4 regions of the Blautia sp. MCC270 genome follow, and region 1 is predicted to be linked to each of the others. Evidence: predicted binding sites of a transcription regulator. Region 1 holds the regulator's gene; each other region holds the start of a gene.
What was found. The regulator Rex, encoded in region 1, represses fermentation and respiration genes when NADH is low (regulators of the CRP and FNR family bind a similar motif). The targets are predictions, from matches to a motif close to ATTGTTAANTANTTAACAAT.

Region 1 (2,206 bases):
CATCCAGGATCAGCGGCTTTTTCTCCCGGGCAGCCGCCGTGAGAAACCACTGTTCTCTCTCACGGCTGGCCACTGATGTTCCAAGTCCCGGTCCGATCACGATCACATCACACCAGGATAGAAGCTGTTCATTGGATTCCTGATCAAAGCGGCTGCAGACCATAGCCTCCGGAAGGAGTATCTGCAGTGGGATCCTGTTGGCTTCCACAGTCTGGATCTTTACCATTCCCGCACCGGCACGAAGTGCTGCACAGGCGCTTAAATAAGCGGCTCCGCACATTCCCTCACTTCCGGTCACAAAGAGCACTTTTCCGAAGGTACCCTTGTTTCCGCCGGGATCACGTTCCGGAAACAGCTTCAGATCTTTATTTTCCAGACAGGCGGCAGATGCAGTCACAGCTTCCTGCTCATAGATCCCGATATCGGCGGTAACGATCCTTCCTGCATACAGTCTTCCCGGATAAAAGCAAAGACCTCTTTTCCGGTAGGCAAATGTGACAGTCAGATCGGCGCTGAAGGCAATTCCCATTTCCAGGCCAGTATCTCCGTTCACTCCTGACGGGATGTCAACTGCGATCTTTTTGGCCCTCGCACTGTTCATCTCATGGATGATATCAGCATAATGCCCCTCGATCGGACGCGTCAGGCCTACCCCAAACACGGCATCTACTATAGTAGTATATTCACTCCACTGCGGGTTATTCACCTCCGGGACACGATAACCGGAAGCGATCTTATACTGAAGAGCGGTCTCTCTGGTCATTTTATCTTTGTTTCCGACCATATAAAACTCTACCCGGATCCCCTTCAGATGGAACAATCTGGCAACAGCGATACCGTCACCGCCATTATTTCCGCTTCCGCAGACTACCAGGATCCTTTCGTCCTTCTGGAGATACTTTTCTGTTTCCTCTACCACCTTCAGTGCCGCCCGCTCCATCAGAACCTCGGAGAGAACTCCGATCTCACGGATCGTTGTGGAGTCCAGATCCTTCATTTCTTTGCAGGTAACAAGCTTCTTCATTCTGTCTTCTGCCTCCCCTCTGTCATAGAGAAAGCTGCCGTTTCCGGCAGCTTAACAATTCTTACTTATCCACATGTTCCTGCCTGTATTTACTGAGATTATAAGACAGTGTCATCAGACTCTCGGAAAGATGAACGTTCTCTACGATCACATCATCCGGTGTCTCAAGATCGAGATGTGCAAAATTCCAGATTGCCTTGATCCCGTTCTCCACCAGAATATCCGCCATTTCCTTGGCTTTATTCTTGGGAAGTGTCAGAATCGCGATCTCCACGTTATTCTCTCTCAGGAAAAACGGAAGCTCACTGAGCATTTGGATCTCAAGTCCACGGACTGCGATGCCCTCAAGCACAGGATTTACGTCAAAGATACCAACCAGCCTGAACCCGCGCTTCTCAAAATCCACATAATTGGCAAGTGCCTGTCCCAGATTACCGGCACCCAGGATGATCATCGGATGAACGGTATCCAGTCCCAGGATCTTACCGATCTCTGTATAAAGATAGTGTACATTATAGCCATACCCCTGCTGCCCAAAACCGCCAAAATTATTAAGATCCTGACGGATCTGAGAAGCTGTGGTATGCATCTTTTTACTTAATTCATTGGAAGAAATACGTTCTACATTATCTTCCATCAGCTCTCCTAAGTAGCGGTAATAGCGTGGCAGACGCTTAATCACCGCTTTCGAGATTTGTTTTGTCTCCACGATAGTTTTCCTCCTTACCTTACACTAGGTTAATTATAACGAATTGACATTTTCCTGTCAATTAAAGTTGTCTATTCTGTACAAATTTCTTTATATTTTTTCTAATAATTGATTTTTTCTTTGAAATCCCGGCAGTTTCCGTTATAATAGGTGGAGGATTTTTCCCTGTTCAGACATAAACAGGGGTGATTCTTTATACAGGAGGACAGTTTTTATGATTTTATCATGTCAGAATATATGCAAGGCCTTTGGCGAAAAAGTAATTTTAAATGATGCATCCTTTCACATTGAAGACCGTGAAAAGGCTGCTCTGATCGGCTGCAACGGTGCAGGAAAGACCACACTGCTGCGGATCATCATGCAGGAGCTTTCTGCTGATTCCGGTACCGTGGTGCTTGCCCGGGATAAAAATATCGGCTATCTTGCCCAGTACCAGGATATCCACGGACATCATACCATCTACGAGGAGCTTC
Region 2 (2,206 bases), on a different contig from region 1:
TACGCGGAGAACAGGAACAGACAACCACTCCTGTGAGATTTTTTTCACGGATGGCTTCCTGGATCCTGGACTGTCCTGCTTCAGAACACATATACTGATAATCTTCTGCATGGACAACTCCTGGCTCTTTTGCAATGATCTCCACAACTTTTTTCACGTCTACCGTAGCGGCAATATTACTTCCGCAATGACAGACAAATACACCGATTCTCTGCACTTTCTCACCTCCTGTATCTTCTGAACGCACTTACAAGCAGCTGCTGAGGAAGCTCCGGATCAAGAAGCTCCGGAATTTCATTTGGTGAAAGATAGTCTCCGCCTTTTTCCCGAACAACCAGCTGTCTTGCCCCGTCAATGATCTTTCCGGGTTTTACGTCTCGCGGACAGCGCTCCACACAGGCAAAACAGGAAAGACATTTCCACAGGGATGCTGAATTTACAAGTGCTTCGATATTTTCATTGATCACGTAGGACACAAACTGATGAGGCTTGATATCCATCTCGTCAAAGGATGGGCAGGTAGCAGAGCATTTGCCACACTTCATACATTTCAGAGGATTGGTCCCGCTGATCTCCTTTATTTTTTCCGCAGCAGAATGGTTATCTCTCATTTTGCCACCTCCTCTTTGACGCCAAGGGCTTCTGCCAGAAGCTCTGTAAAATAGTAAACCGGCATTTTATTTCCGGAATTTTTATTCAGATTGTATTTGCAAAGCGGACAGGCAGTGATCAGCATATCTGCGCCAAAGCCTGCTGCGCTTTCTTCAATCTTTTCACACATATTCTGTGACATTTCTTTTTCTTTCAGGGATATATATCCTCCACAGCATTCATTTCTGTAAGGATAGATCACAGGCTCAGCGCCAAGGGCACGGATAAAATCCTCCATGATCCTTGGATTTTCCGGATCATCAAATGCCATGATCTTTCCAGGTCTCAGAAGCAGACATCCGTAATAGGCTCCGATCTTCTTTCCGGTAAAAGGATTTACTACTTTTTCTTTCAGTTTATCAAAACCGACTCTGTCCCGGAGAACCTCCAGATAATGGAGAACGGTTGTCTCTCCTTCATAGGGAGCTTCCAACTGCATATAATTGTTGGCTCTGGTCCGGATATCTTCCACATTTTTCATATCATCATTGACACGCTTGATCACATGATGACAGGCTGAACAGATCGTCACCAGATCCTGGCCTTTTTCTTTTGCCTGGTTTAACGCACGGACGGAAGAAAGCTTTGTGGCGATCTCGTCTGTGCCAAGCGGATAAACACCACCACAACACTGCCAGTCCTCGATCTCCTCAAGCTCAAACCCAAGGGCTGTGGCACTGGCTCTGGCATACTCATCCAGATCTTTGGCCTTTGTTCTCAGGGTGCAACCCGGATAATAACTGTACTTCATACCTTTCATTATCCTTTCTTAGTCTAAAATCTGACGTTTCTAGTAGATATTCTTGTTCATATATTGTCTTTTTTTTAACGATACATGAATAAAAAAATGAAATCTCAACTAACACTTATTTGAGTTTTTTTATCAATTTGCACCCAAATAAAAGAGAAAAACACTCTTCCTCCGCAATTAAGAAGTGTATTAGCTCGATTTCCGAAATCATCATATCACGTTATTTCTGTTTCGACAAGGCTTTTTCGATATTTTTTTGTGTTTTTTTTAACGTACTTTTGAAAAACCTTATCATTTACGATCCTGTTTCCATGATAATTTTCATTTTCGGGCATAAAAAAAGCTCCGGATCTCTCCGAAGCTTTTTTGCTCCTATCAGTAAATAATGATCGGATAACCTGCATCAATGGTGTTATAGATCAGTGCTGCCTGATCCTTAGGCAGATTGATGCAGCCGTGGCTTCCGTTGGTTTTATAACGGTTCCCGCCAAAGGATGACTGCCAGGACGCATCATGAAGTCCCTGTCCGTAGACAAAAGGCATCCAGTAATTAACCTTTACATCGTAACCATATTCATTGCTGGTAAGGTTAAAGGGACTCGCCTTGTAGGCGATCGGCCATGCACCACGATATGTTTCACGCCCCTTCACCGGCTTACCGCTGACAATATCTGTTTCCGTCACAAGGCTTCCGTCCTTATACAGCCACAAATGCTGTGCATCCAGACTGACCTCTATGTAACTGCCTGCCAGATCGTCTGTTCCGTTTCTCTGGTATCCTTTTTTGCTGTAAACAGGCTCTCT
Region 3 (2,206 bases), on a different contig from region 1:
ACCGTCAGCCAGGATACGCTCAGCAACCTTCGGGTCACGGACATTACCCATGGAGATACATGGCTTGTTGAATTTTTCTCTTACGGCCTTTGCCATGTAGGAACGCCATCCGTCCGGGAGATAATTTGCATCGATCTGGTACTGGATGGAACCGTTAAGTCCGCAGGAAACATCAAAGATATCAACCTCTTCCTGAAGATAATCCAGGTATTCCAGAGTATCCTCCAGTGTATTTCCGCCTTCCATCAGCTCATCCGCACTGAGACGGAGCATGATCGGGAAGAAAGGTCCTACCTGTTTCCTTACCTCATCGATGACCATACGGCAGAAACGGGTACGGTTCTCAACAGATCCGCCGAACTCATCGGTACGCTTGTTTGTGATCGGGGAGAGGAACTGACTGATCAGATAGGAGTGTCCTGCATGGATCTCTACCGCGTCAAATCCAGCTGTCTGTGCACGTTTTGCAGCCTCACCGTATTTTTTTACGATGTGAAGGATCTCGTCTTTGGAAAGAGGACGCGGGATCTCGCCGCCTTCTTTGGATGGAACGTCAGATGCGGAAACCGGCTGCATGTTGATCCTGGAAGAAACAGCGGAAGCTCCGGCATGGTTGATCTGGATCGCGATCTTTGTTCCGTATCTATGAATATTTTCACAGAATTTGAAAAGACGTGGCAGATAGTTGTCATGATCGATGCGCAGCTGTGTGGTTCCGTTGGAGCCCTGCGGGGAATCGATGCTTGCGTTCTCTACGATGATGAGACCTGTGCCACCCTTTGCACGCTGCTCATAATAATTGATATGAAGAAAACTCATTTCGCCGTTCTGTTCACCGTAGTTGGTGCCCATCGGCATCATAACAATACGGTTCTTGATAGTCATATTTTTAACGGTTAATGGGGAAAAAATATGCGGATAATCATTCTTCATCTGAAAAAAACCTCCCTGGTTATTTTAAATAGAATCGTTTGTTTGTGTTAATTATATAACAGAATAATCTATAAAACTAATTCATAATACGAGCGATATAATAAAAATAATCTATAGATTTTTGCATATCATCTTTCAGGCTGCAGGTACTTGCATGTTTATAATGTGAAAAAAAACAGATGTAGAAGGGTAACTGGTTACTGAGAACGGAGTGAACGGTAGCGCTAACTGGAAAATGGTATCGGATCCAGGGGTTTACATATATGATTTTAACGTGTTATCATAACAAATAAAAAAGATACAGAAAACGGAGAAACGGGCAGGCTGAAACGGATCAAATGTAAGACTGTATTTCCGCGTTCTGTAAAAAGACAGGAGATAGATAAAATGGAATTCTGGGATATTTACGATGCAGATAAGAAACCGACAGGACGAACTATGAAGCGCAATGACTGGTGTTTAAAGGATGGAGAGTATCATCTGACAGTTTTGGGTGTGGTAGCAAGACCGGACAAGACCTTTCTTATTACCAAACGTGTGATGACAAAGGCCTGGGCTCCGGGCTGGTGGGAGGTTTCCGGCGGTGCAGCCCAGGCAGGAGAGGCTTCCCGTGATGCAGTACTCCGTGAGGTGAAAGAGGAGACCGGACTGGACGCCAGTGAGGCAGAGGGCGGATACCTTTTTACATATAAAAGAGAGAATCCGGGGGAAGGAGATAATTACTTTGTGGATGTGTACCGTTTTGTCATGGATGTGGAGGATAAGGATCTGAAGCTTCAGACAGAAGAGACAGACGGATATATGTTTGCAACCCTGGAGCAGATCCGGGCGTTTGCCGCAGAGGGAAAATTCCTACATTATGACAGTATTAAGAAGGTGTTTGAGTTTTAAGCAGATTTTTGAATGATTTTTATCCTGATGTGGAAATAGATGTTGTTTTCTGTGGATTTATATTTCAATTAACGTTGTTTTTTGCCTTATTTTCGAAGAATTGTATTGACATTAAGAGGCTCAGATAGTAAAATTTAACGTAGGGAAATTATAAGCCGGATGAACAGAGTCCGGCTTATCGAATATTACGTACGTCGAGAACATCTGACGCATCAAATTATGTTTTGCACAGCTGAACTTGATGCAGTAATTTCTGAGAGTGCTATAGATCAATCGGGAAGAATATAGCAGTAATTAAAAAAATGCTGTAATACGAAATTTTTGAAAGCGAGGAATCATCAATGGCGGATGAACATAGAGATCAGATCAGAATCGTACAGGA
Region 4 (2,206 bases), on a different contig from region 1:
GAGACAGCAGCCACCATTACAACAATAATGGCGTAGGCCAGTCGTTCCAGACCGGAACGCATATCCAGCTTGGCAAGGTCGATCCCACTTGTGATAAACGGAAAGCCCGGAATGATAAACAGCATGGAACAGATGTATCCGGCCTCATGCTGGACGGAAATGTGGAACAGAAGCTCTGCCAGCTTCAGGAAGCCTGCATATACAAGACAGGCTGAGGAAACAGAAACTGCAATGCACATAAACAGAGTAAAATGATGCTTGCCAAGCTTGCAGCGGATGGCGTTTCCGATGCCTGCGCCTGCAAAAGCCAGGATCATTTCCAGCGGGCCACCGCCCAGAAGAAAAGTAAATGCACCACAGGCCAGTGCAGAAGCCAGTCCCAGGGCGGCAGGGGAATAAAGCCCGTGGATCCGCTCGATCTCATCTAACTGACTGTGCAGTGCTTCGCCGCTCATATGGATACCCTCCGCAGGAAAATCACTGACAAAATGTTCCAGCCTGTTCAGTCTGGAAGTATTTACGCCGGTGGTAGTCAGACTAAGTGCATGGGAAAAACTGCTCTCACCGTCAAAGCAGGTGTAGCTTATAGACATCAGTCCGATATCTGCGGAACAGGTGATACCAAGTGCTTCTGACAATGTATTCATGGAACTCCGTACCCGCCAGGCACCGGTCCCACAGGAGAGAAGCATCATGCCTGTACGGCCGATCAGGGAAGCTTTTTCGGAAAGAGAAGCTTCGGTGATGGGCTGGCTGTTCCTGGTACTTACGTAGTTGTGCCAGGGGATTTCCATATGATTACGTTTGATTAGAATATCTGACATAGAAATCACTTCTTTCTATATATTAAAATCATATAGTTGCTATTATAAATATATATAATAACTATAATCAGATATATTGTAGCCATTATTCTGAAAAAGTCAAGTGTAGATGAAATAGAATCTGACAGTACTAAAACGTCACTGTTAAAGATTTATCATTTTTTTGCGGAAAATGAATTTTTTTGGTTGCTTTTACGTACAATTTATGTATAATTGTGGGTAAGGAAATAGGAATGCCCAATAATTCCATTCCTGTGGCAGGATGACGAAAACCTGCAATAGTAGGTGGCTATCATAATTACTATTAAAGAAGAGAGGTAAATGTTAAGATGGCAAAAATCGATTTAACAAAGTATGGTATTACCGGAACAACTGAGATCGTGTACAATCCTTCCTACGAGACATTATTTGAGGAAGAGACCAAACCGGAGCTTGAAGGATTTGAGAAGGGTCAGGTCAGTGAGCTTGGTGCTGTCAATGTAATGACAGGTATCTACACAGGACGTTCCCCTAAAGACAAATACATCGTTATGGATGAGAACTCCAAGGACACAGTTTGGTGGACATCCGATGAGTACAAGAACGATAACCATCCGGCAACTCAGGAAGCATGGAATGCAGTTAAAGATCTTGCCAAGAAGGAGCTTTCCAACAAGAAACTTTTCGTAGTAGATGCATTCTGCGGAGCTAACAAAGACACACGTATGGCTATCCGTTTCATCGTTGAGGTTGCATGGCAGGCACACTTCGTAACAAACATGTTCATTCAGCCGACAGCTGAGGAGCTTGAGAACTTTGAACCGGATTTCGTTGTTTACAACGCATCCAAGGCTAAAGTTGAGAACTACAAAGAATTAGGACTTAACTCTGAGACAGCTGTAATGTTCAACATTACAAGCCGTGAGCAGGTTATCGTTAATACATGGTACGGCGGAGAGATGAAGAAAGGTATGTTCTCCATGATGAACTACTATCTGCCGCTGAAGGGCATCGCTTCCATGCACTGCTCTGCAAACACAGACCTTAACGGAGAGAACACAGCAATCTTCTTCGGTCTTTCCGGAACAGGTAAGACAACACTTTCCACAGATCCTAAGCGTCTTCTGATCGGTGATGACGAGCATGGCTGGGATGACAACGGAGTATTCAACTTCGAGGGTGGATGCTACGCTAAGGTTATCAACCTTGACAAAGAGTCTGAGCCGGACATCTACAATGCGATCAAGAGAAACGCTCTTCTTGAGAACGTAACACTTGATGCTGAGGGCAAGATCGACTTCGCTGACAAGAGCGTAACAGAGAACACACGTGTTTCCTACCCGATCAACCACATCGAGAACATTGTTCGCCCTGTATCTTCTGCACCGGCAGCGAAAGAGGTT

Region 2: GPK58_RS08075 (CoB--CoM heterodisulfide reductase iron-sulfur subunit B family protein) is a predicted target of Rex. The motif match lies at 1,465-1,484, and genes of this name have one in related genera.
Region 3: GPK58_RS01325 (oxidoreductase) is a predicted target of Rex. The motif match lies at 977-996, and genes of this name have one in related genera.
Region 4: pckA (phosphoenolpyruvate carboxykinase (ATP)) is a predicted target of Rex. The motif match lies at 965-984, and genes of this name have one in related genera.

What each region holds. Positions count from the first base shown of each region.
Region 1 is NZ_WQQD01000038.1:18,010-20,215, reverse strand. Features, by position in the region: gene GPK58_RS10310 (NAD(P)H-hydrate dehydratase) at 1-1,024, opposite strand, end outside; gene GPK58_RS10305 (redox-sensing transcriptional repressor Rex) at 1,086-1,733, opposite strand; gene abc-f (ribosomal protection-like ABC-F family protein) at 1,948-2,206, shown strand, end outside.
Region 2 is NZ_WQQD01000027.1:12,011-14,216, forward strand. Features, by position in the region: gene GPK58_RS08065 (CoB--CoM heterodisulfide reductase iron-sulfur subunit A family protein) at 1-217, opposite strand, end outside; gene GPK58_RS08070 (4Fe-4S dicluster domain-containing protein) at 222-611, opposite strand; gene GPK58_RS08075 (CoB--CoM heterodisulfide reductase iron-sulfur subunit B family protein) at 608-1,402, opposite strand; gene GPK58_RS08080 (L,D-transpeptidase family protein) at 1,778-2,206, opposite strand, start outside.
Region 3 is NZ_WQQD01000004.1:12,529-14,734, reverse strand. Features, by position in the region: gene GPK58_RS01325 (oxidoreductase) at 1-933, opposite strand, end outside; gene GPK58_RS01320 (NUDIX hydrolase) at 1,321-1,824, shown strand; gene GPK58_RS01315 (BMC domain-containing protein) at 2,166-2,206, shown strand, end outside.
Region 4 is NZ_WQQD01000003.1:8,694-10,899, forward strand. Features, by position in the region: gene GPK58_RS00725 (threonine/serine ThrE exporter family protein) at 1-824, opposite strand, end outside; gene pckA (phosphoenolpyruvate carboxykinase (ATP)) at 1,154-2,206, shown strand, end outside.